4 regions of the Cohnella sp. GCM10027633 genome follow, and region 3 is predicted to be linked to each of the others. Evidence: riboswitches for the same ligand, from Rfam matches in the RefSeq annotation. Region 3 holds a riboswitch; each other region holds the start of a gene.
The links. Region 3 has a riboswitch for cyclic di-AMP ahead of ACFQZG_RS25420 (resuscitation-promoting factor). Riboswitches for the same ligand answer to the same signal wherever they lie in the genome.
Positions count from the first base shown of each region.

Region 1: it holds a riboswitch for cyclic di-AMP, as region 3 does, so the genes downstream of both, ACFQZG_RS23745 (C40 family peptidase) here and ACFQZG_RS25420 (resuscitation-promoting factor) in region 3, are expected to answer to the same signal.
Region 2: it holds a riboswitch for cyclic di-AMP, as region 3 does, so the genes downstream of both, ACFQZG_RS26915 (3D domain-containing protein) here and ACFQZG_RS25420 (resuscitation-promoting factor) in region 3, are expected to answer to the same signal.
Region 4: it holds a riboswitch for cyclic di-AMP, as region 3 does, so the genes downstream of both, ACFQZG_RS23965 (KamA family radical SAM protein) here and ACFQZG_RS25420 (resuscitation-promoting factor) in region 3, are expected to answer to the same signal.

Region 1 is NZ_JBHTGV010000015.1:28,689-36,352, reverse strand. It holds gene ACFQZG_RS23755 (fibronectin type III domain-containing protein) at 1-2,539, shown strand, start outside; gene ACFQZG_RS23750 (DEAD/DEAH box helicase) at 2,684-3,976, shown strand; gene ACFQZG_RS23745 (C40 family peptidase) at 4,517-5,044, opposite strand; cyclic di-AMP (ydaO/yuaA leader) riboswitch at 5,049-5,191, opposite strand; gene ACFQZG_RS23740 (hypothetical protein) at 5,408-6,217, opposite strand; gene ACFQZG_RS23735 (M1 family metallopeptidase) at 6,229-7,664, opposite strand, start outside.
Region 2 is NZ_JBHTGV010000022.1:30,312-37,975, forward strand. It holds gene sdhB (succinate dehydrogenase iron-sulfur subunit) at 1-624, opposite strand, end outside; gene sdhA (succinate dehydrogenase flavoprotein subunit) at 628-2,385, opposite strand; gene ACFQZG_RS26905 (succinate dehydrogenase cytochrome b558 subunit) at 2,446-3,114, opposite strand; gene ACFQZG_RS26910 (LysR family transcriptional regulator) at 3,314-4,204, shown strand; cyclic di-AMP (ydaO/yuaA leader) riboswitch at 4,301-4,511, shown strand; gene ACFQZG_RS26915 (3D domain-containing protein) at 4,521-5,159, shown strand; gene ACFQZG_RS26920 (polysaccharide deacetylase family protein) at 5,169-5,984, opposite strand; gene ACFQZG_RS26925 (potassium channel family protein) at 6,064-6,726, opposite strand; gene ACFQZG_RS26930 (TrkH family potassium uptake protein) at 6,738-7,664, opposite strand, start outside.
Region 3 is NZ_JBHTGV010000018.1:70,609-78,272, reverse strand. It holds gene ACFQZG_RS25425 (TatD family hydrolase) at 1-604, shown strand, start outside; cyclic di-AMP (ydaO/yuaA leader) riboswitch at 786-1,006, shown strand; gene ACFQZG_RS25420 (resuscitation-promoting factor) at 1,266-2,420, shown strand; gene rnmV (ribonuclease M5) at 2,572-3,123, shown strand; gene rsmA (16S rRNA (adenine(1518)-N(6)/adenine(1519)-N(6))-dimethyltransferase RsmA) at 3,268-4,131, shown strand; gene yabG (sporulation peptidase YabG) at 4,215-5,093, shown strand; gene veg (biofilm formation stimulator Veg) at 5,243-5,518, shown strand; gene ACFQZG_RS25395 (small, acid-soluble spore protein, alpha/beta type) at 5,643-5,828, shown strand; gene ispE (4-(cytidine 5'-diphospho)-2-C-methyl-D-erythritol kinase) at 5,984-6,841, shown strand; gene purR (pur operon repressor) at 6,943-7,664, shown strand, end outside.
Region 4 is NZ_JBHTGV010000015.1:90,750-98,413, forward strand. It holds gene ACFQZG_RS23955 (LysR family transcriptional regulator) at 1-438, opposite strand, end outside; gene ACFQZG_RS23960 (DUF5808 domain-containing protein) at 462-1,349, opposite strand; gene ACFQZG_RS23965 (KamA family radical SAM protein) at 1,464-2,636, opposite strand; cyclic di-AMP (ydaO/yuaA leader) riboswitch at 2,841-2,984, opposite strand; gene ACFQZG_RS23970 (antibiotic biosynthesis monooxygenase family protein) at 3,045-3,377, opposite strand; gene ACFQZG_RS23975 (S-layer homology domain-containing protein) at 3,500-6,250, opposite strand; gene ACFQZG_RS23980 (DUF2306 domain-containing protein) at 6,509-7,171, opposite strand; gene ACFQZG_RS23985 (aldo/keto reductase family protein) at 7,355-7,664, opposite strand, start outside.

The sequences.
Region 1 (7,664 bases), on a different contig from region 3:
GGGTTGGGGGAGCGGGGCGATCGGGGCCAGCGCTTATCTGGATCTCGGCCAGGAGTACGCGCTGACGGACATCTACTTGCGGGACGCGAACGATAGCGGCAACCTCGTCGTATCGGCGGGAACGCCGGGGAGCTGGACGACGCTGTTCACCGATCCGTTGACTTCTTACAATGCGTGGAAAGGGCACTCCGTTAACGTGACGACAAGGTACGTTCGCGTGACGAGGGCGGCGACGACGTCGAACTTCTACGAGCTCGTGCTGTACGGCTCTCCAGCGACGACGGATACTCAGGCACCGGCGGCATCGACGCTTGTCGCGGGCAGCGCTACGACGACGTCGATTCCGATCAGTTGGACGGCGCCGGGCGACGACGGAACGACCGGAACGGCAACGGAGTACGATGTCCGCTACAGCACGTCGATTATAACGACGGGCAACTGGAGCGCCGCGTCGCCGGTGTCTGGCGAGCCGACGCCGAGCATCGCGGGATCGTCGGAAAGCTACACGCTGACCGGCCTGACGCCGAACACGACCTATTATATCGCCATGAAGACGCGGGACGAGGTGCCTAACGAATCGGCGTTGTCGAACGTGCTGACCGTCGGGACGTTATCGACGGGCGGACCGCCGGGGCAGATCATTCTAACGCCGGATATGCTTCTGGATGAACGCGGTATTGAAGGTGGCAAAGAGCGATTGGTCGACGACCAGACGGCGACGGCTCCTCGTACTGCAGAGGCGTATCGGTGGAATGCCGGCAACAAGGCGATCTATCATCCCGCCAGCGTCGTTATTGATCTTGGCACGGAATATGCGTTGACGAGCATCAACATTCTGGATTCGAACGGTTCCGGTCCCGTAGAGGTGTCGACGGGCACCCCGTTCGCTTGGACGTCGCAGTTCACGGATCCGATGACGAAATTCAACCTATGGAGCAATCATGCCGTCACGACGACGACGCGGTACGTAAGGCTTGCTGTCCAGAACAATGGACCATGGATCGCCGAGATCGTTCTGTACGGATCTCAGGTCGGGCCGCCTCCGGTGACGCCAGTGCCGGTTGCGCCTGCTCTTCCGGTAATGAATGATCTCGTTGGCATCAACGCGTTCGTGGATGATCCGGCATCGGTTACGCAAGTGGCGAAGTTCATTCGCGAATACCATAGCTGGAACTGGGACGAGGGAGATATATGGCCGTTTAATCCGATCAACACGACGAGCTACCCCGGTTATCCGAACAATCAGAATAAGTTCGCGCCTAGCTGGGCTGGAGGCGGCGGATGGAACTTCGACAACTACTACGGCGGCTTGAAGGCGAGCGGGACTACGGTATCCCCGGCTATCAAGGAGAGCGTAGCCTGGCTGACCGCGGGCAGCGAGAACAAGCCGTTGTCCGCCGGCGAGAACGCCTTGATGCCTGCTTCTTATATCGAGCATGCGGATCATATGTATCAATACGCCGCGCGATACGGAAGCACCGTCGTTGCCGACGGCAACCTGAAGCTGGCCTCGGGACAGGCGCGTAGCACCGGGCTCGGCTATCTCGACTACTTCGAGAACTGGAACGAGCCGGACAATACGTGGGACACGCTTGCAGATTATTTTAAGCCATATGAATTCGCCGCCATGTCCAGCGCCGACTATGACGGGCATCTCGGTACGCTCGGAAGCACGGTCGGCGTGAAGAACGCCGACCCGAACGCGAAGATGGTTATGGGCGGTCTGAGCGATCCGAAGCTGGAATACTTGCGCGCGCTTAAGTTCTGGTCGGATAACAATCGCGGCGGGAGCTTCCCGTTCGACGTCATCAACATCCATTATTACAGCCACGACGGGGCAACCCAGAGCGAAGGCACGGTAGGCATCAGTCCGGAGGCGGACGATATGAAGGGTGCCTTGTCCAAGATCGTGGAATTCCGCAACAAGTACTATCCTGACAAAGAAGTGTGGATTACCGAGTTCGGCTATGATACGGATACGGCTTCGAAGCAACGAGTACCGACAATCTCCGGACAGACCATCTATGAGACGCAGGCGAATTGGATCATCCGTTCCTATTTGGCGGCAGCGGCTGCCGGCGTCGACAAGGCAGCGATGTTCATGCTGCGGGATGTGGAGCTTGCTCCAGGAGTCACCATGTCGAAGTTCTATGCGAGCGGTCTAGTCGGACGGAAGGATCAAGGCTATCCGAAGAAAGATTCGTGGTATTACTTGTACACCTATCGTAATACTCTTGGAGAGATGTACTACCTCGGCGAGCAGCAGGATTCCAGCAATCCGAACGTGATGATCTACAAGTTCAAGAGCGCTACGAGCAACGCTGGCGCCTATGTTGTCTGGAACAAGACGAGCAACAACTCTCAAACCAACGGCTATAGCCTCGCGCTGCAGGGCAATCCGACGAGCGCGTCGCAGGTGGAGATGGTCGACGGAGATACGGACGGCGTGACTTCCGCGCTGACGATTTCCGGCGACAAGAAGGTGACGGTCAACGTAAGCGAGAAGCCATTGTTCGTGCTGGTCAACGAAATTCAATAATACGGATACGAGGGGGCCCCGCGCAGCGCGGGGTCTCTTCTTGCGCAAGCCGACGATCGGTTGCCGGAGGTGCCGGGTTGCGCGTTCGGTGCAGGAGAGGTATGATCGAACAATCAGCGTAGAACGTATGATTAAGGAGACCTTATGACATTCCAGGACTTGAAGTTAATTCCGCAGATTCTGCGGGCATTGGAGCAAGAGAATTACGCGACGCCGACGCCGATCCAGGAGCAGGCTATACCGGCCGTGCTGGAGGGCCGAGACTTGTTCGGTTGCGCGCAGACGGGGACGGGGAAGACGGCGGCATTCTCGCTGCCGATCATCCAACTGCTGAGCCAGCAGCCGTCGGGCAGCCAAGGGCAGAAGCGGCACATCCGGTCGTTGATTCTGACGCCGACGCGCGAGCTCGCGATTCAGATCGACGATAACATCCGCGCGTACGGCAAGTTCACGAAGCTGCGGAGCGCGGTCATCGTGGGCGGCGTGTCCCAAGTCCGGCAAGAGGAGTCGCTCGCGCGAGGCGCGGACATTGTCATCGCGACGCCCGGCCGGTTGATCGACTTGATGAATCAGAACGTCGTCGACTTGCGGCACGTTCAGATTCTCGTATTGGACGAAGCGGACAGAATGCTGGACATGGGCTTCATTAACGATATGAAGCGAATCATCGCGAAGCTGCCGGCTAAGCGGCAGACGCTGTTCTTCTCGGCGACGATGCCGCCGGAAATTTCACAGATGGTGCAGACGCTGCTTCACAACCCGGTGAAAGTGGAAATTACGCCGGTGTCGTCGACGGCGGAGCGCATCGATCAATCGGTGTATCTCGTGGATAAGCCGAACAAGCTGCAATTGCTCGTCGATCTGTTGCAGGACAAGTCGATCGTATCGGCGCTCGTGTTCACTCGCACGAAGCATGGAGCGGATCGCGTCGTACGCGGATTGACGAAGGCGAAGATCACGGCGCAGGCGATCCACGGCGACAAGTCGCAGAACGCCCGCCAGGCGGCGCTGAACAACTTCAAGAGCGGCGCGACGCGCGTGCTCGTGGCGACGGACATCGCGGCTCGGGGCATCGACATCGACGAGTTGTCGCACGTGATCAACTACAACCTGCCGAACATTCCGGAGACGTACGTGCACCGCATCGGACGTACCGGCCGGGCAGGGCTGAGCGGCATCGCGATCTCGTTCTGCGAATACGAGGAGCTGCCGTACTTGAAGGACATCGAGAAGCTGATCAAGAAGCCGGTTCCGCGGGTGGAAGGTCATCCGTATCCGATGGAGATTTTCGAAGTCGCGGGGAAGAGCGATAACAAGGGACAGCAGAATGCGCCCGCGAAGACTCGCGAGCCCGTTGCGGCGGCGAAAGGCCGTCCGCAAGGCGGCAACGGCGGCGGTGGCAACGGCGGTAATGGCGGCGGTCGAAGACGCCGCTAACGCGGTGCCGACTTCCCGCGTGAACGTGCGTGCGTTAGCGTTATGAGGTAACGTTAAATCGTCGCGAGCTCGTCCAATGGGATTTTAACGTTATGAGGTAGCGTTAAACAGTCGCGAGCTCGTCAAACGAGATTTTAGCGTTATGAGGTAGCGTTAAATCGTCGCGAGCCCGTCCAATGAGATTTTAGCGTTATGAGGTAACGTTAAATCGTCGCGAGCCCGTCCAATGAGATTTTAACGTTATGAGGTAGCGTTAAAATCTCGCGAGTGCGCCGAACGGGATTTTAGCGCTATGAGGTAGCGTTAAAGCGTCACGAACGCCTCGAACAAGAATTTAGCGTTACGAGATCGCGTTATTGTTTCATGTAGGCTTCGTCCGGGTAATTAGCGTTATCAGATAACGCTAACTACACGGGCGGGGCGTATGGGGTTCGCGTTAGGAGAAGGCGTTCATCCTCGCCGGCGCCTCCGAACGTCCCCATACAACGAAGAAACCCCGCCAATTGGCGGGGTTTCTTCATGCGTCGGGTCAGCCGAAGCTTACTCCAACGGTTCGTCGGTGGCTGCATCCGCAGGTCCGATCAATTCGGCGTCCGCCGGATCGAACTCGGTCGCCAGTGCTTGGTAAGTTTCCGTGTCCATAACGCGGCGGGCGGTCACGTAAGTGTTCGCGTACGATTTCTCGGAGAGGGCGCTGATCGTGATGCCCTTCCTCGTGGAAGCATGGGCGAATTTGCCTTCGCCTACGTAGACGCCCACGTGAGAGATCGTCCGGCCGTTCGTCTTGAAGAACACGAGATCTCCCGGACGCAGATCGTCCTTGGAGACTTTCTTGCCTTGGGTTGCCTGCGATCTCGAATCCCTCAGGAGATCGATGCCCAATTTCTTGAATACGTACTGCGTGAAGCCGGAGCAGTCGAAGCCTTTGGTCGTCGTGCCGCCGTACCGGTAATCGATGCCGATCAGCTTGTCGACCTCCGTGTCCAGCTTGGAACTCGCGAATACGCTTCCGACTTGGACGAGCAGGAGCAAAGCAAGCGAGAACAGAATGACGGATAACTTGCGCAAAGCTGGTGACTCCTTCCAATGCCTACGAGGTTAGCTGGAGGGTTCGGTTGAAGGTTCCCTATGGCTCCTCTGATGCGAAGCCAATTCACCCGTACTAATTGGTTCCCCCGTTCCCCGGTGTGCGCGAGGACTCGGCAAATTTTTTACACTCAGCCTTAGATATTCGGTGATTATGGCGAATTTCCTGCAATTACTAAATGAGAATTTCCTAATCTAAAGCGGATTACTGGGTATTCACACCCCTCCTTTTCGCACATTTTTACTCGCCGATAATAACGCCAAACCCCGGCCGCCCACCCGAGAAGGGGGCAACCGGGGAATGTCCCGTGAAGCTTCGTGTCGAACGAGGGACGAGGAGATGGCTTACGATTCGCGCCATACGTGGTATTGGGAAGCCGATGTCCACAGCGTCAGCAGCGAGCGGACGAAGTGGAAGGCCTGATGCAGCGCGACGGCGAGGAAGCCCGACCAGAGAAACGTGACGGCCGAAGCCGCGAGCGATACCGCGATCCCGATGCCGAGCATGACGAGCGTGACGGCGATCAGAGGCAGCCCTTTGCGCAGCGCGAGTCCGATGCTTCTCAGAATGCCGTCCTTCGAGACGGCTCCGAACTGCATGAATTGGAACAGCAGGTGGAGCAGGAATCCCCACGCAAGCCATGCGATGGCGTAGGGGGCCAGCTCTCGCAGCCAATCCGAGACGGAGCCTACGGCATAGAAGCGATCGCGGGCAAGCGGGACGAGCCAAAGGGCAGGGAGCGCGGATAGCGCGTTCTCCAGCCAGTAAAGCGCGGTTACCGATTTCCATGACCGCTTCATTCCGGACAATACCAGCGTGCCTTCTCCGTCCCTCGAGTGATGGAAGGAGTAGTAGACGCCGGCGTTGAGCAGGGGCGTGAGGATCATCCGCATGAGCAGCAGCGCGCCGAGCAGCGTCAGCGTCTCGTTCAGCATGTCGGTCTTGAGCAGGCGGAACTGCGCTTCGACGAGGAACAGCTGGGCGGCGTTCGCGTTCGGATGGTCGCCGGGGTAGCGCGCCAGAATCGGCGTCACGATCCCGTCGACGAACCGGTACAGGAAGAATCCCCATAGCAGGCGGTACAGGAAAAGGAGAACCAACACATACTTATGCCGGAGAGTCGTGTCCCATCCCATTTTTAATCGTTCTCTCATCTGGCGTCACCTCACCATGCTATCGTTCCGAACAAGCCTTCGATTACTTGCGTGATGCCTGCCGACCATCGTGTCCGTTCCTGCTGCTGCACTTCCGCCTTCAAATAGTTGTTGTACCTGCGATTGTCGAGCACGACGTTGAGCGACGGATCGATGGCCGCGAACGAGAGCGGAGAGGCGGATAGGAGTTGAACTTGGACATGGTCCTGCACGCCGTCCCACGTCCGTCTGGCCGTCTGTCCGTCCTCGAACCGGAACAACACGTTGACGGACTGCGCGCTGCCGCCATGGCGTCGAATGAGGACTCGGGACTCGTAGCCTTCTTCGGTCTTGCGGCTGTAGATGCCGTCGACGGAGAAGTCGGCCATCTCGGCGCGCTGCACGTACGATTGGAAGAAGTCGTCCCACTTCGACTTGGTAACCGTCTCGACGACCTTCTGGAAGTCGGCGTAGCTCGGGTGCTTAAACCGGTATTTCTGATAATAAGTCCGCATGATCTTCGCCATCGTCTTGTCCCCGACTTGCCGCTCCAGGGCGGTAAGCACGAGCTTGCCTCTCAGGTAGACGTTCTCGGCGTACCGGTCGGAATCGCGGAACTGCCAAGACGATTGATTGAGCGGCTCCGGATTCGTCAAGTAGCTCGCTTCGATCGGCGTATTCGGCGATACGCCGTAGATGGCGGACATGAGCTTATCTTCCGTGTAAGAGGTGAAGCCTTCGTCCAGCCAGGCTTCCTCGAATTCGTTCGAGGCGACGAGGCCGTACCAGTATTGGTGCGCGATCTCGTGCACGAGGGTGCGCTCGAGGTCGTAGCCCGGGTTCTTGTTGTCCGCGGCCGCGGCGGTGACGAGCGTCGGGTATTCCATGCCGCCCGCTCCGTTAGCGTCCGCCGGCGGCACGACGACGGAGAGCGTCGCGTAAGGATACTCGCCGAACCATTCGCCGAGCTTGGCGAGCGCCGACTTGGCCGCGTGCATATAGCGGTCCTGCAGCTCCGCGTGGAGCGGATCGAGATAAAGCTTGATCCGGACGCCGGGAATGCCGGGAGAGGAGAACGAGTCTTCCACGAACGTGAAGGAAGGCGATGCGGACCAAGCGAAATCGTGCACGTCGTCCGCGTAAAATTGTACCGTCTTCCGTCCGTTCGCGACGCTCGGCGTCTTCGTCTGGAAGCCGGTCGCCGCCACCTTGTAATCTTGCGGCACGTTGATGCGGACGTTGTAGATGCCGAAGTCGGAATAGAATTCCGAGTTGCCGTGGTATTGATGCAGGTTCCAGCCTTCGGCCGTTCGGCCTCGGGTGCCGGCCGTCTCGTAGACTGCGAGCTTCGGAAACCATTGTCCCGCCATGACGAACTCGCCGGCTTTGCCCATGCGCGCGAATACGTCAGGCAGCTTGACGCTGTATTTCATACGCAACGTGACGGACGAGCCGGGCTTGACCGCCT
Region 2 (7,664 bases), on a different contig from region 3:
CATGAGCGCTTCCAGACGCTCGTACGCGTTCATCTCGCCCGTAGGATGGGCGTTGAACAAGCGTACTTGCGAGATCGGAGCCGGTCCCATGAAGCTGCTGCGGTCGTTCACGTTCGGGCAAGCCTCGAGGCATACGCCGCACGTCATGCACTTGGACAGCTCGTACGCCCATTGGCGCTTCGCTTCCGCCATGCGCGGACCCGGTCCGAGATCGTACGTGCCGTCGATCGGAATCCATGCTTTGACCTTCTTCAACGATTGGAACATGCGCTCGCGGTTGATCACGAGGTCGCGAACGACCGGGAACGTGCTCATCGGCTCGAGTCGGATCGGCTGTTCAAGACGGTCGATCAGCGCGGAGCACGCTTGGCGCGGCTTGCCGTTGATGACCATCGAGCATGCGCCGCACACTTCCTCCAAGCAGTTCGACTCCCAGCATACCGGAGCCGTCTTCGCGCCGTCCGCCTTGACGGGATTGCGCTGGATTTCCATGAGAGCGCTGATGACGTTCATGTTCGGACGGTAAGGAACCTCGAACTCCTCCGTGTAAGAGGAGGCTTCCGGTTGATCCCGGCGCGTAATGATGAATTTGACGGTACGTTGTGCCGTTGCCGTGTCTGCCATCGTTTAGCCCTCCTTCTTCTTGTTCGCGGAATAGTCGCGCGTACGCGGCTTGATGAGCGATACGTCGACGTCTTCGTAGGAGATTTGCGGGCCTTCCGCGGTCCACTTCGCCTTCGTCGTCTTCAGGAACTTGTCGTCGATGCGGTCCGGGAACTCCGGCTTGTAGTGCGCGCCGCGGCTCTCGTCGCGCATGAGCGCGCTCACCGTCATCGATTCCGCGAGCTCGAGCATGTTCCACAATTGACGCGTATACGCCGCTCCCGCGTTGTTCCACTTGATCGTATCGTTGATGTTGATCTTCGTATAACGCTGCTTAAGCTCCTTGATCTTGTCGATCGTCTGCTGCAGCTTGTCGTTGTGGCGAACGACGGTCATGTTGTTCGTCATCCACTCGCCGAGTTCCTTGGAGATGACGTACGCGTTCTCGCTGCCGTCCATCTTCGTGATGGCGTCGTACTTCGAAGCTTGCTTGTTGCGCTCGCGCTCGAACACGCTCTCGGCGATGTCCTCCGCGGACTTCTTGAGGCCTTTGATGTACTCGATCGCTTTGGGTCCCGTCACCATGCCGCCGAAGATCGCCGACAGGAGCGAGTTCGCGCCTAGACGGTTCGCGCCGTGGTATTGATAATCGCACTCTCCGCAGGCGAATAGGCCCGGGATGTTCGTCATCTGGTTGTAGTCGACCCACAGTCCGCCCATCGAATAGTGGACCGCCGGGAAAATTTGCATCGGGATCTTCCGCGGGTCGTCGCCCATGAACTTCTCGTAAATCTCGATGATGCCGCCGAGCTTCACGTCGAGCTCCTTCGGATCTTTATGCGACAAGTCGAGGTAGACGCGGTTCTCGCCGTTGATGCCGAGCTTCTGGTTGACGCAGACGTCGAAGATCTCGCGAGTCGCGATATCCCGCGGCACGAGATTGCCGTACGCCGGATACTTCTCTTCGAGGAAGTACCAAGGCTTGCCGTCCTTGTACGTCCAGATCCGTCCGCCTTCGCCGCGAGCGGATTCGCTCATGAGGCGGTTCTTGTCGTCGCCCGGAATCGCCGTCGGGTGAATCTGGATGAACTCGCCGTTCGCGTAGTAGACGCCTTGTTGGTACACCGCGCTGGCTGCCGTGCCCGTATTGATGACCGAGTTCGTCGTCTTGCCGAAAATAATGCCGGGACCGCCCGTCGCCAAGATGACCGCGTCGCCGCGGAACGTAACCGACTCCATCGTGCGCAGGTCTTGCGCCGAAATGCCGCGGCAGACGCCGTCGTCGTCGAGCACCGCTCCCGTGAACTCCCAGTGCTCGAACTTATGCACGAGACCGGCCGCTTCCCAACGGCGAACTTGCTCGTCCAACGCGTACAGCAGCTGTTGGCCCGTCGTCGCGCCCGCGAACGCCGTGCGGTGGTATTGCGTGCCGCCGAACCGGCGGAAGTCCAGCAAGCCTTCCGGCGTGCGGCTGAACATAACGCCCATCCGGTCCATCAAGTGGATGATGCCCGGCGCCGCTTCGCACATCGCCTTGACCGGCGGTTGGTTGGCGAGGAAGTCGCCCCCGTATACCGTATCGTCGAAGTGCTCCCACGGAGAGTCGCCCTCGCCCTTCGTATTAACCGCGCCGTTAATGCCGCCTTGCGCGCACACCGAGTGCGAGCGCTTGACGGGCACGAGCGAGAACAGATCGACGCGCATGCCCGCTTCGGCCGCTTTTATCGTTGCCATGAGACCGGCGAGACCGCCGCCTACGACTATCACTTTGCCTGTAGCCATTACGTGTTCTTCCTCCCTATCCGGTTCTGCCTCGGCCGAACCGTCTATCGATGCGTATGATTACCCTGCCGTTACGGACGCGATCGTTGCAGCCGCCGCATCGAACTCGTCTCCGCGGAAAGCGAAGAGCGACAGCAGGAACATGACCGCCACGATGACGAAAATGACCATGCAGATGTTCGCGGATACTTTCTGAGCGCGCGGACCTACCGTAATGCCCCAGCTGACCAGGAACGCCCAGATGCCGTTCGCGAAGTGGAACGTTGCCGCGATTACCGCGATAATGTAGATGGTAAAGACGACCGGATCGCTTACGATGTCGTGCATGTGCGAGCCCAGTTCATCGTACGTCGTGTTGCCGAACGTCACTTGAAGTCTCGTCGTATAGACGTGCCACGCGACGAAGATGAACGTGATGACCCCGGTAATGCGCTGCAGCGCGAACGCCCAGTTGCGCGAGTAGCTGAACCGGCCCATGTTCAAGTCGGATTGGAACGCCATATACAGTCCGTATACCCCGTGGAACAGAATCGGCAGCCAGATGATGAACAGCTCCAGGAAGAACAGCAATGGCATGCCATGCAGGAAATCGATGCTGTCTTTAAACCCCTGCGGTCCTTCTTCATATGCGGAGTAGTTCGTCAACGCGTGCTCGACCAAGAACAAGCCGAGCGGGATGACGCCGAGCAAGGAGTGTAGCTTGCGCGGTAAGTAAGAATTCCCTTTCATGTCCGTATACTTCTCCTTTCGTGACCCGTGCGTTTGTCGTCCGGAGACGGAATTATGGATGTTCACCCATTCGTCACCAGACGTCACCGCCTTTAAGGTTACTCTATTTTCGCTTATAATGGAACTGCTTATTTTTTATTATAACTTATAACGAATGCGCATATCGAACGACGATTCGACAACGAAGGAGCATCGGATAATGCTTGAGGACATGCGAATATTCGCGACGGTCGTGGAACAAACGAGCCTGAACAAAGCCGCGGAACGCCTTAACGTCTCCCAGCCCGCGCTATCCCGGCGGATCGCCAAGCTGGAGGCAGAGCTCGAGGTCACGCTGTTCCGCCGCATCGGCAAGCGGCTGGAGCTTACCCCCGCCGGACAGCTCACCTACGAATTCGCGCTGGAGCTGCGCCGGTTCCACGGCGGTTACCTGCAGAAGCTGAACGCCTTTAAGTCCGCCGAGTCGCCCGTAGCGACGATCGGGGCCAGCCTGACCACCCTCCAGACGACGCTGCCCGAGTTGATTACCGCGATGACGGAGAAACATCCTCAGCTCGAGATCAAGGCGATCACGGGCAAATCGCACGAGATCGTGACGCTCGTGAAGGAACGCAAAGTCGACTTCGGCCTCGTCGGATCCGCCGTCATCGATCCGGCCATTACAAGTTTACCCTTATTTGAAGATCATCTCATACTCGTGCTCCCAAGAACGCACTATATATTAGAGAGAACGCAGCTGGCGATGAACGACCTGAACGGATTGCCGATGATTCTGTTCGCGCCGGGCACTTGGTATCGCACGCATACGGACGAGCTGTTCCGCAAGTACAAGGTCCAACCGGACGTGCGGATGGAGATCGACTCGTTCGAAGCGATCATTCGCCTGCAGTCCGCTTGCCGGGCAGGGACGTTGCTGCCGAAGTCGTACTTGCGCGAGCAACTGCTGGAAGACAACGACTTGTATCTCGTCCGCATTCCCGAGCTGGAGGCGACGAAGCGAACGACCTCGATCATCCACGGCGATCCCGCCTGGATCGCGCCGGCCACGCGATACTTGATCGAGGAAATGACCGCTTATTTCAAGCGTTGAGCGAAATCGGCGAATGCAGTCCCGGCGCGGCTTCGACGCCGATTACCGGGATTTGCCGGTTCCAACCGCCCGCCTGCTGTGTTAACCTCTACAAGAATAAAAAACGGGCCTAAACCGCCAGGTGCGGGGGAAAAAGAAGTAAAGTACGCGAGGACGGAACGATCGCATGACCGCTTGGTTCCGTTCGGACTTACTCGGGGTGAATCGTATCGTATGGAATGGCAATCGTGCCGCTCGACGTCTCGTAGGGTTGATCTCCCAATCCGAACCCGACAGCTAACCTCGCCGGCCCTAGATCTTAGGAGGCAACGCATTGATGAAAGACGCAAGGAAGAAACTCGCCGCCCGCGCGGCGTCGCTCGTACTGGGCGGCGCCCTGCTCGTCCCCGCGTTGACCGCTCACGCGGCAACGTCGCACGTCGCATCAGACACGACGACGTTCTGGAAACTGTCCCAGTATTACGATATTCCGGTCCGGCAGTTGCTGGATGCCAACCCGAACATAGATCCGCAGAACGTATACGCCGGCTTGAGGCTCGCGATTCCGGGAGACGGAACGGTATCGGCGAAGTCCGCCGAAGAGCCGTCCGTAACGGCGCAATCGATCACGACGACGGCGGGCCGATCGCTCGCCTTCTCGAAAGTGCTCGACATCAAGGCGACCGCTTACTCCGCTTCCGCGGAAGAGAACGGCCCTTGGGGCCCCGTCGACTACTTCGGCGACGCGCTTAAGCTCGGAACGATCGCGGTCGATCCGTCCGTCATCCCGTTCGGCTCGAAGCTGTATATTACGGGCTACGACTTTAACGGCTTGCCCGTCGGCGGCATGGTCGGCACCGCGACGGACAAAGGCGGAGCGATCAAAGGCAATCGCATCGACATCTTCGTGCCCGGTTCCCGCTCGTTCGTGTCCGGCTTCGGCGTTCAGAACGTGAAGGTGTATATCCTGAAATAACGGTTACGGTTATTCCGAGGCTCCCGGAGGCAAATTCAACATTTGCTTCAGGGAGCCTTCGTTCGTCCGCTCGGCCGGAATGCCGAGCAGCTCGGTCAACGCGACCGGCTCGTAATGGTGCTCCCGCAGCCAATCGATGATGCGCGGAAGCGCCTTGACCGTCCCCGCCAAGCTTTGCCCTTCCCCGCCGCCCGCGTGCATCAGGATCACCGATCCCGGACGCACCGCCTTCGTCACGTTGCGGAATACCTCGTCGGCCGTCAATTGCCGCCAGTCCGCCGAATCGACGTCCCAGTTCACGACCGTGTACCCTTGCGCCTTCGCCCATTCGAGCTGCTCGGGCATGATTTCGCCGTAAGGCGGCCGCACGAGCTTCGGCCGGTAGCCGATGATGCCCGAGATGACCGTCTCCGCGCGGGTAATCTGCGACTTGACCTTATCGAGCGGAAGCTTGGAGAAGTCCGGATGGCTGTAAGAATGGTTGCCCACGTCATGCCCTTCCCGTTGAATGCGCCGCAGCAGATCGGGATGCTTCTGGCTGCGCGTGCCCATCGCGAAGAAGGTCGCCTTCACACGCTTCTTTTTCAAGACGTCGAGCACTTGCCCCGTGAATCTCGGATCCGGAACATCGTCGAACGTCAACGCCACCTTCCGGACTTCCCGGGACGCGGACAGCACGAACACCCCTTCGAATCGGCGCTCGAGCTCCGTCCACTGAATGCCCGGCGGGACGGCTTCCGCCCTGCGCGCAAGCCCCGCGAAACTTAAAAAGGCGACGGTGCCCGCCAGCACCATCACCGCGATTCTTCTACCCCTACCTGTCATTGCGCCACCCTCCCGGGACCGTTCGTCTCCCTATATCCTGAGCGAGTGGCAATGATTTCATACCCGTGCAATCGATCGTCTATCGGTTGATCGACTCCTGGAATTGTTCGATCTGCTGGTTCGTCCCGATGACGACCATGACGTCTTTCTCCGCGAGCACGTCCTTCGCGACCGGAGCGATAATGATGCCCTTCGGCTTATTGATCGCCACGATGCTGCAGCCGAACCGTCCTCTCGGATTGACGTCGTCGAGCGACTTGCCCGACAGGCATTGCGGCACGGCAAGCTCCGCGATCGTGTATTGCTTGGATAGTTCGATGTAATCGAGCAGGTTCGGCGACACGAGCTGGTGCGCCACGCGAACGCCCATGTCCCGCTCCGGATAGATGACGCGATCGACGCCCATCCGCTCCAGCACGCGTCCGTGCAAGTCGGACACCGCCTTGGCGACGACCTTCTTGACTCCGAGCTCCTTCAGCAGAATCGTCGCGAGGATGCTTGCCTGGATGTCGTCGCCGATCGCGACGACGCCGCAGTCGAAGTTGCGGGCCCCGATCGAACGGAGCACCTCTTCCTCCGTCGCGTCCGCCACGACGACGTGCGTCAGCACGTTCGACAGCTCTTGGACCGTCTCTTCGTCGCGGTCGACGCCGAGCACCTCGTAGCCTAATTGGATGAGCTCGCGGCCGATGCTCGAACCGAAGCGGCCTAAGCCGATAATGACGAATTGATTAAGTCTCATGTGCGTTGCTCCTACCCGATTATGATTTTACCTTCCGCATGACGGAACCTCGCTCGCTCCGGCTTCGGCGCCAACGCATAGGTCAACGTGAGCGGCCCGAGCCTGCCGACGAACATCAGCATAATAATGGTTAGCTTGCCCGGTAACGTCAAATCCCCCGTCAACCCCATCGACAGGCCGACCGTGCCGAACGCCGACGTCGCTTCGAACAGGATTTTCAGGAACGCCGCGTCCTCCGTCGTGCACAGGATCATCGTTCCGAGCATCACGATGCCGATACAGAACAACGTAACGGTAACGGCCTTATATACGCGCTCCTGCGCGAGCCGCAGACGGAACAGCACGACGTCCTCCTTGCCCCGGATCATCGCCAGCACCGCGCCGAACAGAACCGCGAACGTCGTCGTCTTGATGCCGCCTCCCGTCGAACCGGGAGACGCCCCGATGAACATCAATATAATAATGAAGAATTGCGTCGCCTGGCGGAAATCCGCGACGTCAACGGTCGTGACGCCGCCCGAGCGCGTGGTGACCGATTGGAACAGCGCGTCGAGCAGCTTCTCTCCGATGTGCTTGTCGCCGACGGAGTTCGGATTCGTATATTCGAATACGAAGATGATAAGCATTCCGAGAACGATCAGCGCGCCGCTAACGGTAAGGACGACTTTCGTATGAAGCGACAGCCTGCGCCGGGCGTTACGGTGCCTTAAGTCGAATAAGTCGGAAAGGACGATGAACCCGAAGCCGCCGAGAATGATGAGAGCCATCGACAAGAGGTTCATATAGAGATCGCCCGAGTAGCGGGAGAAGCTGCTGAAGTCGCCCGATAGGTCGAAGCCGGCGTTATTGAAAATCGAGATCGAGTGGAACACGCCATGATAGAGCGCCTGCCCGAAGCTCATGTCGAAGCTGAATCGGATTGTGAACAGCGCCGCGCC
Region 3 (7,664 bases):
CGCCGCGGTGGGCTGGCACCCCACGGACGCGATCGACATGCGGCTGGAAGAAGATCTCGCTTGGATCGAATCGCTGTGCGCGAATCCGAAGGTCGTCGCGATCGGGGAGATCGGTCTCGATTATTACTGGGACACGTCGCCCAAGGAGCTCCAGCATACGGTGTTCCGCGAACAGATCCGGCTCGCCCGCAAGCTGAACAAGCCCATCGTCATTCACAACCGCGACGCCCACGAGGATATCGTTCGCATTCTGCGCGAGGAGAACGCTTCCGAGGTCGGCGGCATCATGCATTGCTTCTCCGGCAGCTGGGAAATGGCCAAGCTGTGCCTCGATATGAACTTCTATATTTCGTTCGGGGGACCGGTCACTTTCAAGAACGCGAGGGTGCCTAAAGAGGTGCTCGCGAACGTTCCGATGGACCGATTATTGGTCGAGACGGACGCTCCGTATTTAACGCCGCACCCTCATCGCGGGCAGCGGAACGAATCCGCTTACGTGCGTCTCGTCGCCGAGACGGCGGCTGAGATTAAAGGGCTTAATTTGGAAGAAATCGCCATTATTACGAGCGAGAACGCACGTCGCTGTTTGAGTCTACCGAGATAAAACGGTTACAATCGAAGAAAAAACGATCAGCGCGTAGAAAAAACTGTTTTTTGCCTCGCTAATTGCGGTTTTTACCGTACAATTCACGAAAATACGGCCAAATACGTCCTTTGCCCCTTCTTTACACACGAAGTAGGTAGAAGGTATCATCTAGAGCAGAAGTTTGAATATGGCATCCCTTTTCCAAGTAACGCTTAATCTCCGAATCGGAGAGCGGGGGACCCGACGCGGCGACGACGTGGCATCATTCGTCCAATGCGGTCCGAGCAATCTTGGGGTGAATTTCGCAAGGTCGATCAGGCGGCTTCCAGCTGAAGCTTCGCAGGATCGTGCCGAGCGGATAGGGCGACTCTCTTCGTCCGAACCCGACAGCTAACCTCGTAAGCGTAATAGAGAGAGGTCAACCTCGTGCTGCCCCATTCCCTTTATTCATGAAGCGGAAGCCACGAACAGGTCCTCTGTCAGTGGCTTTTTGTGTTGAACAAAAGGTTCATGAACGGTTGTACCGGGTACGAACGACCTTAGATTTGGAGCAAGGCGGCGCTGCGAAGAGTCCGGCCGCAAGGCATCTCGCACGTGTCGTTATCACAACGGATAGTCGCGTCAGACAACAGTCAATGCATCACAGTCGACGGCGGGGCTATGAAGGAGGAACGAGAAAATGGGGGAAGTTCCTGTTCTGGAAACCCATGATCCACGACCGACCGGCAAGCTTATCGCACTGCTGCGATGGAAACCGGAGCAATTGCGCATCGTCCTGCTCGGCGCAATTCTCGCATTCGCAATCCTCATCATGTTCGTGTCGTTGCTGCAACCGGCGGCGGCCAAAAACATTTCCATCGTAGACAACGGATTGACGACAGTCATCCAAACGCGGAACTCCGATATACAGGACGTTCTGCAAGAGCATCGAATTCGGGTCGGTCCATACGATCGTCTGTCCTTGACGACGGGGCGATTGGAAGAAGGCAGCACGATCGTCATCGATCGCGCGAAGAGCATTACGGTTACGGCGGACGGCAAAGAAGCGATCAAGCATACGGCGGCCGATACGGTCGGGGATGCTATAGAAGAGCTGAACGTCGCGCTGGGCACGGAAGACAAAGTTACGCCCGCACTGAATGCGCCACTGACAGACGGAGTGAACGTCGTCATTAAGCGCGTCCGCACGGAAGTCGTGGAGACGTCGCACGCGGTCGCCTTCGAGGTCGTCGAGCAGAAGAACGCGAACCTCGCGGAAGGCAAGAAGAAAGTCGTCAAGACGGGCCAACAAGGACAAGTCGTCGTTCGCACGGCGAAAGTGTACGAGGACGGCAAGCTCGTGACGGAGAAGGTAGTGGAGAAGACTGTCTCCAAGCCGGCCGTCCAGCAGGTCGTGGCCATCGGCACGAAGAAACCGGAGGTCAAGACGCTTGCGTATAACGGCAAGCCGTCGGCTTCCGAAGCGAAGACGGTGAAGCTGAACGGCAAGTCCGTGAAGGTCAAGCGCATGCTGAGCAACGTGACGCTGACGGCGTATTCCGCCGGCTTCGAGTCGACGGGCAAGCGCAAGGGCGACGAAGGTTACGGCGTGACGTCGTCCGGCGCGACCGTTCAGGAAGGACGTACGATCGCCGTGGACCCGAAGGTCATCCCGATCGGTTGGTGGGTGTACATCGAGGGCATCGGCTTCCGTCGCGCGGAAGATACGGGCGGCGCGGTCAAAGGCAAGAAGATCGATGTCTATTACGACAGCGATAAGCTTGCCGACCGGTTCGGCACGAAGAGAGGCTATACGGTCTACGTGATCGGTCCGGTGAAACCGTCGCTCAGTTAATCCGGGCGCGCGGACGTTCATCGCGGCACGCTCGCGGAACCAATCGGGAAGAGGCGTCATTGGCGCTTCTTCCCGATTTGTGTTATACGATACATAAGGGCGGCGGTGCGATGCCGCCGGGACGAGAACGGCAAAGGCGGAATGGCGAAGCATGTTTCAAGAGATCATTGTCGTAGAGGGCAAGGACGATACGACGGCGGTAAGACGGGCGATCGGCGCCGATACGATCGAGACGGGCGGTTCGGCGATCGGCGAAGACGTGCTAAGGCGCATCGAGCTGGCGTACGAGCGCAGGGGCGTCATCATCCTCACCGATCCGGACGCCCCGGGGGAACGCATACGCAAGATCGTCGCCGAGCGCGTTCCCGGGTGCAAGCACGCGTTCCTGACGAAGGACGAGGCGAGAAGCGCCCGAGGACTTGGCGTGGAGCACGCGACCGACGAGGCGATCCGCAGGGCGATCGAGCGCGTGCGCGGCCCTGAGAGCGCCTCTGGCGCCTCGGAGGAGATCGAGTGGAGCGACCTGCTGGATGCGGGGTTGATCGTTCACGCGTCTTCCGCGCGCCGTAGGGAGCGTATGGGCGAGCTGCTCGGCATCGGCTATGCCAACGGCAAACAATTTCACAAAAGATGTCTCATGTTCCGCATCACGCGCGAGGAATTCGCCGGCGCGTTGGAACAGCTGGAGCGGGAAGGGCTGTAGAACCCATTGAACAAACCGAACAATTCGAAGCCGCCGTACAAACCGTACAATAAGGCGGCGGGCAAAACGGCGAAGCCGAACGCGGGCGGCGGAACGCCGAAAGGCAGTTCCGGCGCAAGCGGGTCCGCCGTCCAGGCGAACGATATCGCGACTTCTTCGCGAACGAAGGAAATTATCCGCAAGCATCGTTTCACCTTCAAGAAGAGCCTCGGCCAGAACTTCCTCATCGATCTGTCCGTGCTCGACCGAATCATCGACGCCGCCGGTCTCGACAAGACGCGCGGCGCGCTGGAGGTCGGACCGGGCATCGGCTCGCTCACTGAGAGGCTGGCGCAAGCGGCCGGCAAGGTAACCGCTGTCGAGCTCGACCAGAGGCTGATTCCGATCCTCGGCGACGTGCTGTCGCCTTACCCGCACGTCAGCGTCGTGCACGGCGATATTCTGAAGACGGACCTGAAGAAGCTCTGGGAAGACCGGTTCGCCGATTGCGCCGGGGTCAGCGTCGTGGCGAACTTGCCTTACTACGTGACGACGCCGATCATCATGAAGCTGTTGGAGGAGCGTCTGCCCCTCGAGAACATCGTCGTCATGGTGCAGAAGGAAGTGGCCGAGCGAATGGCCGCGAAGCCCGGAGGCAAGGAATACGGGAGCCTGAGCATCGCGGTCCAATACTATTGCGAGCCTGAGCTCGTATGCATCGTGCCGGGCAAGGCGTTCATTCCGCCGCCGAACGTCGATTCGGCGGTCATCAAGCTGCGCCGCCGCGCGGAGCCCGCGGTGAACGTGAAGGACGAGGACAAGTTCTTCCGCGTCGTCCAGACCGCGTTCACGCAGCGGCGCAAGACGCTGTCCAACAACTTGTCGGCGCTCTCCGGCAAGGAACGCAAGGGCGAGCTGGGCGAGCTGCTGCTCGCTTGCGGCGTGCAGCCCGAGCGGCGCGCGGAGACGTTGTCGCTGGCGGAGTTCGCGAGCGTTACGGAGGCGCTGGACGCCCGCGGCATGCTCTAGGCATAACGGCAAGGAAACAGTCCGGTAGGGACGCGCACAGGAACTTCCCTGGCTCCATAGGATAGACGAAGAGGTGATAGCCCATGAAGCAGGGAGATCTGGTCGTCCGCAAATCCTATGGCGGGGATATGCTATTCCGGGTCGCGGCCTTCGCCGGACAGCAGGCCGTGCTTAGAGGGATGGATTATCGGCTGCTGGCGGACGCCCCGATGAACGATCTTCAGACGGTGCGGAATCCGGACGAGCTCGGCGGGACGCGCCAGGCGCGCATACACGCGGACGAATCGCTGCGCCGCATGAACGAGGCTCGCAACCGTCAGTCCGGGCTCTCGGGGTATCTTGCCCAGCTGGAGGACCGGCGCCAGGGTTATTTCGAGGTGCCCGGCAAGGTGCTGCACTTGGACGGCGACTTGAATTACTTGAATAAAAGCATGCAAGTGTACCGCCAACTGAGAGTGCCCGCGGAGGGCGTGCATTGCCACGAGTCGCAGATGCCCCAGGTGCTCATGCGGATGCTGCCGCAGTACCATCCCGATATCGTCGTCATTACCGGCCACGACGGCGTGCTGAAGCAGAAGCAGGACCTGCAGCAGCTCGGCAGCTACAAGAACTCGCTCAACTTCGTGCGGGCCGTCGGCGTCGCCAGAGATTACGAGCGCAGCCGCGATTCGCTGGTCGTCGTCGCGGGCGCGTGCCAGTCGCACTTCGAAGCGCTGCTCCAAGCCGGCGCCAACTTCGCGAGCTCGCCGGGCAGAATCATGATCCACGCGCTTGATCCGGTCTATATCGCCGTTCGTGCCGCGTTCACGCCGTTCCGGGATACGATTAATATCGCGGACGTTATCGCGCATACGATCAGCGGCCGGCAAGGCGTCGGGGGCATCGAGACGATGGGGCGATATCGGGTCGGCGTACCCAATTTGAAAGCCGCGAACCAAGAGACAAATGTGAACATTGTGTGACGAAAATTTAGCGCTTTTCAAAAAAACCCGCCAGCAGTAAGGAAAATGACCGTTGACAGCGATTCGGTAGCGTTGATATAATATTCAGCTCATTTGACACCTCCCCTGTTTTTAGATATAATTTACAGGGAAAGAGGTGGTAGTGGATCATGGCTAAAAACGCGCTTCTAGAGATCAAACGAAGCCTGGAACCTCACGTCGGTTCGAAGATCATGCTCCGCGCCAACGGTGGACGCCGTAAGACCATCGAACGCACGGGCGTGCTGGAAGAAATCTACCCATCGGTTTTCATCGTCAAGCTCGATCAGGAACAACATGCATTCAAGCGGGTTTCTTACAGCTATGCCGATATCCTGACCGAGTCCGTTGAAGTGATGCTGTGCAATGACGAAGGTCAAGTACGCATCAACTATTTATCGCATTGACTAAGGTTCATTGCACGGGCGGCACCGCGCGCTAGCTAAGCGCAGGGGCTGCCCGTTTTGCATGCGGGGCCCCCCGCGGGGGCAAGCTAAGAGGGAACGTCCAGCATGCGAAGGAGGAAGCGTGATGAGCCGAAGAAGAGGCGTCATGTCGGAGCAATTCAAGGCGGAGATCGCCAAGGACCTTGGCATATACGATACCGTGCAACGCGAAGGCTGGGGCGGCATAAGCACGAAAGATGCCGGCAACATGGTGAAGCGGGCGATCCAGATCGCCGAGCAGGCGGCGGCCAATTCGTCGCGTCAGCCGTAAATTCAGTCGAGGCCGAACCTGCTCTCCGGAGGGGTTCGGCTATTTATTTGCCCGCCCGAAATCGACGCTCGCGGCGTCCCGGCGACGTAAAATCGCATTTGGTGTTCGGCTTTGTTATAATATGTAAAGTTGACGACAAGCAAGCGAGGATAACGATGACGAAAATATACGAAAAGGCGCCCGCCAAAATCAATTTGCTGCTGGACGTGCTGCGCAAGCGCGGCGACGGCTTCCACGAAGTCGAGATGATCATGACGATGGTCGATCTGGCCGACCGGCTCGAGATGGAGGAGCTGCCGCGGGATCAGATCGTTCTGTCGAGCCAAGCGGGATTCATTCCCCTGGACGAGAAGAACTTGGCGTTCCAAGCCGCCAGGCTGATTAAGGAGCGCTACGGAGTCAAGCAAGGCGTCTACATACACTTGGACAAGCAGATCCCGGTCGCGGCCGGACTGGCGGGCGGAAGCAGCGACGCAGCGGCGACGCTGCGCGGTCTGAACCGCCTGTGGAACCTATCGCTCAGCGGAGCGGAGCTCGAGAGCCTGGGCGCGGAGCTCGGCTCCGACGTGCCGTTCTGCGTTCGCGGAGGCACGGCGCTCGCCACGGGACGAGGCGAGAAGCTTCAGCAAATCCCTTCTCCGCCACAGTGCTGGGTCATTCTGGCCAAGCCCCCGATCAACGTGTCGACCGCGGACGTGTACGGCAAGCTGCGAGCGAACGAGCTGAAGTCGCATCCTTCCGTGCCGCGCATGCTGGCCGCCCTCGAGAACCAATCGTTCCAAGACATGTGCGGCGAGCTCGGCAACGTACTGGAGACGGTGACGCTCGACCGCTATCCCGAAGTGAAGCAGATCAAGGATCTGATGGAGCGGCTGGGCGCGGACGGCGTATTGATGTCCGGGAGCGGGCCGACGGTGTTCGGTCTCGTATCCAAGGAAATGAAAGTGGCAAGAATCTATAATGGCCTGAGAGGCTTCTGCAAGGAAGTATACGTGGTAAGAATGCTAACATAGGCGGAGGAGATGCCGCTATATCGCGGGATTTCCTTGCTGAAAACCGTATAAAAGTGATATGATACAGGTATATTATTCGGGTTTAGACGGGGGAGAGGGCAGTGAAAAAATTGAAACGCAGCGCAAGACTCGTGGAGATGACACAATATTTATCGGCCCGTCCTCATACGTTAATTTCCCTGACAGCTTTCGCCGAGCGCTATCAGTCCGCGAAGTCTTCCATTAGCGAAGACTTGGCGATCATTAAAGAAGTATTCGAAGACGAGGGCATCGGTGAATTGAATACGCTTGCGGGTGCCGCGGGCGGGGTTCGGTTCGTGCCGAAGGTCCGCAAGGACCTGGCGCTCGAGAAGATGGGTTCGATCTGCCGAGAACTCGAGCAGCCCGATCGCCTGCTTCCGGGCGGCTACTTGTATATGACCGATCTGCTCGGACAGCCGGGAATGATGCAAGAGGTCGGACGCATGTTCGCCTCGGCGTTCGCGGACCGTCATATCGACGTCATCATGACCGTGGAGACGAAGGGCATTCCGCTCGCGCACGCGACGGCGCAGTACTTGAACTTGCCGGTCGTCATCGTGCGCAGGGACCACAAGGTGACGGAAGGCTCGGCGGTCAGCATCAACTACGTCTCCGGCTCGACGAAGCGCATCCAGACGATGTCGCTCGCCAGACGGGCGCTGAAGGAAGAGTCGCGCGTGCTCATCATCGACGACTTCATGAAGGCCGGCGGGACGATTCAAGGCATGGTCGACTTGCTGCACGAATTCCGGGCGGTCGTCGCCGGAGTCGGCGTGTTCGTGGAATCCGGAGAGGTGGACAC
Region 4 (7,664 bases), on a different contig from region 3:
CGGATCGAGGATAAGGCCGACGTCGAGCGCGCCTTCCTTGACCTGGTCGATAATGAACGGCTCGTTCCCGGGATGCAACGTTACGTTAACGTCCGGAAACAGCCGCCGGTACGCTTGCAAGCGAGGAGGCAAGTAGAACGCCGCCAACGTCTCGATCGTGCCGACCGACAGCGTCCCCTTCGACTGCTTCGAGACGACTTCCCGCGACTCGTCGTGCAGCCGCGCGAGCTGTTCCGCGTAAGGCAACAACGCTTCGCCGGCCATCGTCAGCTTCATGCCCCTGCCTTGCCTCTCCAGCAACACCGCGCCGTATGCTTCTTCGAGCTTCTGGATCTGCGTCGTCACGCTCGACTGCGCGTATCCGAGCGACTCCGCCGCCTTCGTGTAGCTGCCGGTCCTGACGACTTCGCGGAAGGTTCTTAAGTACGTTAACTCCATTATTCCGCCCCCTCCGGTACCCATTACCTATCTATGCGCGTCTGCAATTGTTCGAAGAGCTTGCGCGTCTCCGCGGAATCCCTGTCGTTATAGAAGACGTACGTATTGTCGAGCTCGAATCGAATGTAGGGCGGATTGTCTTTGAAAATAAATACCCGAGACTTCCCGATTTCCTTCAACCGGAACGTGCCGCGTTTGTACTTGGTCGAATTCTCGCCGTTGATCTTCCCCCCTGACGGCACGCCGTCGACGAGCGTCATCCCTCGAACGTCGGCCAGCGCGAAGTCGTAGCCGTGCATCGGGTAATCGATCTCGATCCGCTCCTCCGGCGTGACGGTCAACGTCGGCGAGACGAACTCCGCCCGGATAATGAGGAACGAAGCGAATAGCAGCACGCCGGCCACGAGGGCGATCACGGCTTGCATGATCGTCCTCCCCGCCAGCGTGCCCGTATTGACCGTCATGCCGATGCCGACCCGCTTCGGCACGGATATGCGCTTGTCTTGCGGGTTATGGTACGTGAAGCCGTTCGCCCAATACTCATCCTCGACCGTATCGCCCCATCCGCGGTCCCGCTTCAGCTTGATCGTATCGCGGAACGCGCGGCGGAAAGGACCGACCGTAACGAACAGGAAGACCGTTAGCCAGAGGAAGAAATAGACCGTTTGCGCGGCGAACCATTGCCACATGAGCGCCACCGGCACGAAGGCGACGATCGACCAGAGGCTGATTCTGGCGAGCTGCCTGTTATACCGTTGCTGAATTCGCAGCAATTCCGCGTCTTCCATTGCCTCCGAAGGCAACTCGATAGACAGCAGCTTCCCTTCGCGGTATCGGCCTTGCGGCTTGTAGGTGGCGATCAGAACGATATACAGAATCGTTGCGGGGATAAGCAGGACGATCGTGAGCATCAAGCATCTCCTCTCCGAATCATTCGACTTGTGCTTCCATCGTACTTCTTCGAACCGCCTTCCGCAATCGCGAAAAATCACCCGCCCGAGCGCTAGCCCGGACGGGTGATTCGGTTACCCCCGGCTAACCGCTCCCCGCGGATAATCGGACATCTGGTTGACGGAAGCGACCGCCTCCGTCATCTTGCTGGGCTTGCGCCAGTAGTTCTCGTTGCCGGGCAAGTCGTCGAACCACGCGGCGTCCGGCGGGCAATCGAGCACCATGAAGCGCCCGTAGTCGCCTTCCCGCGACTGGTGGTATTTCAAGTACGCTTTGCCGTCCTCGATGGACAGGATCTCTATTTTACCGGAAGTGTGGCTCATCGACAGGCGGACGCGCTTGCCCAGCCCGGACGTCCTCGCCTTCGCTTGCTCGACCAGCTCATACACTCGGGCGAGCGGAAGCACGAAGTCCCGGTTGCCCGCGACCGGACGGTTGACGAAGAAGTAATACGGCGTTACGCCGGCCCAAGACAGCCGGTCTAGCAACTCGCCGAGCACCTTCGGATCGTCGTTGATCCCGCGCAGGATCGGCGTCTGGTTGACGACGATCGCCCCCGCGTCGTGCAGCGCCGCGAAGCCGCGCACCGCTTCCGGAGTAATTTCCTTCGGATGATTAATATGGGCCATGACGTAGATGCGCTTGTTCGCGTCGGAGAACTCCCTGATCGTCTCGAGCAGTTGCTCGTCCTCGTAAATTCGCATCGGGTTGAACACCGGGATTTTCGAGCCGAGCCGGATAATCTTGACATGGTCGATCGCGCGAAGCCTCTCCAGAATGGAGCGAAGCTTCGGCGTACCTAGAATCAAGCTGTCGCCGCCCGTGAGGAGCACGTTGCTGATCTCGGGATGCTCGGCGATGTACTTCAATCCCGGCTCCACGTCCGTCACCGCTTCCTTCACGTCGTTGCGGAACAACCTTTTGCGGAAGCAGTACCTGCAATAAGCCCCGCACACCTCCGACACGATGAGCAGCGCCGTCGATTTGTACTTATGCTGGCAGCCGGGCACGACGTAATTCGTGTCCTCGTCCGAGGCATCCCACCGGCCGTATTCCTTCAGTTCCCCTTCGTTCGGGATGACCAGCTTGCGCAGCGGGTCGCGGGGATCGTTCCAATCGATCAAGCCCAGGTAAAAGTCGTTCACGCGAAACACGAATTTCTCCACGATTCTCTTCAGTCGTTGACGCTCCGTCTCCGGTATGTGGACGATGCGGTCGATGTCGGTTATATACTTGGGTTGTGCCATTCGTAAATCCTCCTCAAGTTTATAGTCGCTCGAACGTCGGCGGAATGGTACCGGACCTGCCCTACCCCCTTCCTTCGCCATAATAAAAAGACCCTTGAGCGTACGGAAACCAGACGGTTACCGTGCTCCGGGTCTTCGGATAAAAAGCAAAAAAAGACCCGCGAAGGGTCACTGACGGCAGATTGTCTCATCTGCGCACCGAATTCCTGACCCATCTGAAGCCGACGAGGTTAGCTGACGGGCTCGGGATAGATGGTTCCCTACGATCCGTACGACCGGACCGATACGCCCCTGAAGATTGGTTCCCCCGCTTCCCGGCGTGGACCGGGAACTAAGCTCCTTCTACTATATGTCAGGTTAGCAAAAGGTGTCAAATTTTCCATGCGCACATACTCACGAGCGCGGTGGTCACCGCGGGAACGCGTACGCCCGCTCGACCTTGCAGATCTTCAGCTCGTAGCTCGCGTACCAGTCTTGCCGGCCTCGGCTTTGCGCCACGAGATGCTCCTCGTTCTTCTTCCAATCGCGAATGGCCTCGAGACTCTCCCAATAGGAGATCGTAATGCCGAACCCTTCGGCGTTCCGCACGCTCTCCACCCCTAGAAATCCGGGCTGCGCCCTCGCCAGCTCCTCCATCCGATCGGCCATCTCTCCGTAGCCGTTGTCGCCTTCCGTACGCTGGCTGGAGAAGATGACGGCGTAACACGTCTCGCTCGATCCCGGTTCAAGACCGTGGGTCATTGGCATGGGGGTTAGCTCCTAACTTCATAAATTCACAGGGAAGATAATTAATTTGAAAATTTCCGATTCAACCTATTATAACAAGAGAGGGGCAGGATGAAATGCATCCTGCCCCTCTCTTGTTACATTCCTGCCGGTATCGATGGCGTCGTAACCGGCGTTGCGCCAGGTGTTACTCCATTCCCGGAAGTCGTGGTCGTCATTATTAAATAGTAATACGTCGTTCCCGGTAGCAGGTCGATATCCCGATCAACGAACTCCATTGTACCTGGAGCTATGAGATATACAATCTCGGTCATACTTGAAACTTCGGACGTCAGACCTCTGAATACTCTATAGCTAACCCCATCTCCTGTAGCGCTATCCGTCCATGTCACGCTGTTAACGACCCTATTGTCTTCGATAGCAGAGGTTACGCCGACATTCGTAACGGTATACGGGAAAATGAGGATATCCGTGAATGGCTTCGACAGGTTATCTTCGCCGTTCACATGATACATCTTATAGGCTCCCGGGGTTAACGAGATCACGTCTAAGTTCACTGTTTCACCCGCATATACAGTCTTCGTAACGGATAGTCCGTCATCTAGATAAGAAATAAGATCCGCTTTCGAATTCGGATATTGCGAGGTCGGAACGACATAGACGGTACCGGACTGATCCGCGCTGAATTGGAGCATGGATTTCCCCATTGATGGATGCGCTGTTTTTTCCTGCATTGCAATAAGCGCAGGATTAGCCGCTTTTTTATCCGCCTCGAACTTCGAAAGCGCTTTATACATAGCGTAGATGTTCACTGCCAAGTCATAGGTCGTTATTTTCCCCGCCCCGCTGCTTATATAACGCGGTCCGGATAAATCCAACTCTAGAATCGCTTTTGCACCTGCCCGATACTCGCCAATCGCGTTACCTTCGACAGCAACGGATTTTTTCTGTTCCGCAAGTGCCACTAAACGCTTTAGTTCCGAAAGATCGTTCGAATTTAGCGCATTCTTGAATGTTTGAACTGCCGAAGTCAGCGCGGTATAGCCCGACTGAATTTGTTCCGGCGTAGCGCCCGCATGATTAAGTACGCTGGCCGCAGCTCGTATCGCCGCTTCCAAGAGCTCTTTGCTACCCGATGCAGCCAACCCTGGAGCTGTGCCTTCCGAAGTAGAGTTGTATACCAATCTCGCTTGTACATAGGCGACTTTGAAACTTTCGAGTACAGGAGTGCGTATCGCTGCGTTCCTATAATAGATTTCTTGGGTATTAAGAGTCGCAAGCGCGCCATTGACCGCCGCCTGCGTTGCTGCGCTATCGTCGGCAACAGTCCGTGCCTCTTGAATGACCGATGCTAAGCTCGCCTTAGTTCCGAAAGGAACGTGTCCGACTGCGATGCCTTCAACCATACTGTCATGAAGAGCTTGAAGTGATGCAATTTTAGAAGCCAAGGCATCCTTGTTGACCGTTGTCGGCGGGTTAGGAACTACCGGCGTAGTGTTGCCCCCCGTATTCGTAGCCGGCTTCCCGCCAACCTCCGCTTGAACGCCGCTTCCGACTTCGACGTTCTTCGGCGTCTGCTCGATCGAGGATCCGTTCGCCTGAATATCGGCATTCTGAATGAGGCCTTGACCTACGACCTTCGTGACCGCCGCGAGAATCAGATCGACGATCGAAGCATCTTTGCTAAGGTTAACGTTAACGTCGCCTGCGCCTTTATCTACGTTTAGACTACCGACTTCGCCCTTCGGAATTTCGATATTGATCTTCGCCGCGAGAACGTCGACCGTCTCGAACTTGCCGCTAAGCGTTACTTTCGAATCCGCTGGAAGCGTCTCCGCCAGCGTGACGTTCTGGAACCCTTTGCCCGTCGTGCCTTCGGCGGACTCCAGCTTCGCTCCGGATTCCAGTATCACGTCGCGGACTTCTGTCGTCCCTTCGACGACGATTCGAATCATGCCGTCCTTCTTGTTGACGACGATCTTCACGACGACGGAGTTCTCGAAGTGAACGCTGTTCGCGCCGCCGCCGTTGACAGAAGTCGTGCCGGCCACCGACACTTGCTTCAAGAAGACGTCGCCGTCGCCTACCGATTCGGCGATCGTCAGGTTGCCTTGAATGTCCATGTTCCGCAACGTTACGCCCGGGGACGAGATCAACACATCTTTGCCGACTTTCTCTACGCCGCTTTCAGGTCCATACACGCCCGGCTTGTTATAGACCGCGACCTTCTGCACCCGATAGTCCAGCGCGCGCGTCAACAAGACGACCGCTTCCGCGCGGGTAAGCGTGTCGTTCGGACGGAAGCTGCCCTTGCCGTTTCCGACCATCAACTTCGCGTCAACGACCGCACCGACGGCGTTCTTCTCGGCGTCCGACAAGTTCGCTGTGTCTTGGAGCGTACTCGCGGACACTGCAGGAGCCAGCTCGAGCAGCTTGGTCAGCGCCTTCGCGGCTTCAAGACGAGACACCGGTTGAGTTGCCGAGAATGTTCCTTCCGCAATGCTTAAGATATAGCCCTGGGCGAGTGCCGCAGCCAAATCCTGATAGAACCAATCGGTTGCTTTCACATCGCTATACGTTACCGCAGCTTGTCCTGCGAACCCGAACGAAGCGTTGATCATCTTGACCAACTCGGCGCGGGATACTTTTCCTTCCGGACGGAACGTTCCATCTTTGTACCCGTTAATGAATCCTTGATCGAGCCAAGCTTGAATCGCGTTTTCTGCCCAATGGCCCTGGACATCCTTGACCGTTCCGGCTAACGCGCTAAGACTGCCCGCGAGCGCCAACGTTACGGCCATGATAATCGCAAGTAGCTGTTTACCCATGAACTTCTTACTCATCGCTAACTCAACTTCCTTTCGACATTTTCTCCTGATATTGGACATTACACTGGAAAATATATCATATTAAAGCAGGAGAATCTCGGAATTAATTGGTAATTTTAGGTCCTTTGTCGAAAAAGTTGTCGTAGCCGATAAAAAAGACCGACCATCCGCAGATGATCGATCCCTTGTCCATTCCCCGCGTTTCCGCCTGCCACCGCTACGCCATCCTCTTCCGAACGATACGGATAAGAAGCCCCGCAGTACCTGCGGTAAAATGCGCCGACTACATTCAGGAGAGGCACGGTCCGTAAGCTGCGATCACAATTGGAGAGTATTCGTCTCCACCCGGTATCCGCGTCTCCCGATGAGCCACTGCGCGAACAGCAAGTTCGGCACCCAGCAGAGCCAGCCGATGACGACGAACGTGACGTTCGTGTCTTCGAGTCTGAATGCCGCGGCGGCGATGCCCGTATACAGACGCAGCATGATCGCCGCGCAAGTCAGCGCGTAGTTGCGCGTCATCCACCGGCCGTGGGCTTGCGCGTCTCTATCGACGATTATGCTCTTGAGACTGCGATACAGCGTATATAACCACAAGGCCGATAGCGTCGCGAAGCCGAGCTTGCCGCTTACGCCTCCATCGGCGTAATAGGCCATGTACAAGCCGGTTACGGCGCCGATCGCCAACGTGACGGCGTACAGGTAACCGATCGCGCGGTGCACGTTCGGCTTGCGGAGGCGCAGCCGTCTTACGAATTGCAGCCAACCGATCGTCAGCGCGACGCCGGACGACGCGGCGTGCGTCCATAGCACCTTGTACCAGAGCGCCGGCAACGTATCGTCCTTTTCCGTGACGAACCCTTGGTCCCTGATGCCGTCGTAATCGCCGTACAACGCGAAGGCGTACGCTCCGATTCCGACGGCCAATATCGCCAACAAGACGAACGTCCATCTCGGCATAACCGCAACCCGCTTCGCCATTTGCAATCACTCTCAGTCACTTGGAATGGAATTCCACTGTAGTGTATCACCGGATCGCGGATCGCGGTAAGCGGCTTGCGACGGTGTCTTCCCTCGACTAGAGGCGGGTCGGATCTCCGACCGACGCGAAGAAGCCGCCCCGGACGAACCCGGAAGCGGCTTGTTCAATAGCGCCTCGATTGCTTACGCCAGAATCTCTTCGATCTTCGCGACGACGTCAGCGGACAACGTTACGCCGGACGCGCTCGCGTTCTGCTCGAGCTGCTCGACCTTCGTCGCGCCGACGAGCGCGCTGGCGACGTTGCCTTGGCGAAGCACCCAAGCGAGCGCGAGCTGCGTCAGCGTCAGTCCGAGCTCCTGCGACAGCGCGATCAGTTGCTCGACCTTCGTCAGGTGCGTTTCCGTCAGGAAGTTGTTGATCCACATGTTCGACTTCGGATCGTTCGCGCGGCTATCTTGCGGAATTTGCTGGCCGAGGCGATATTTGCCGGTC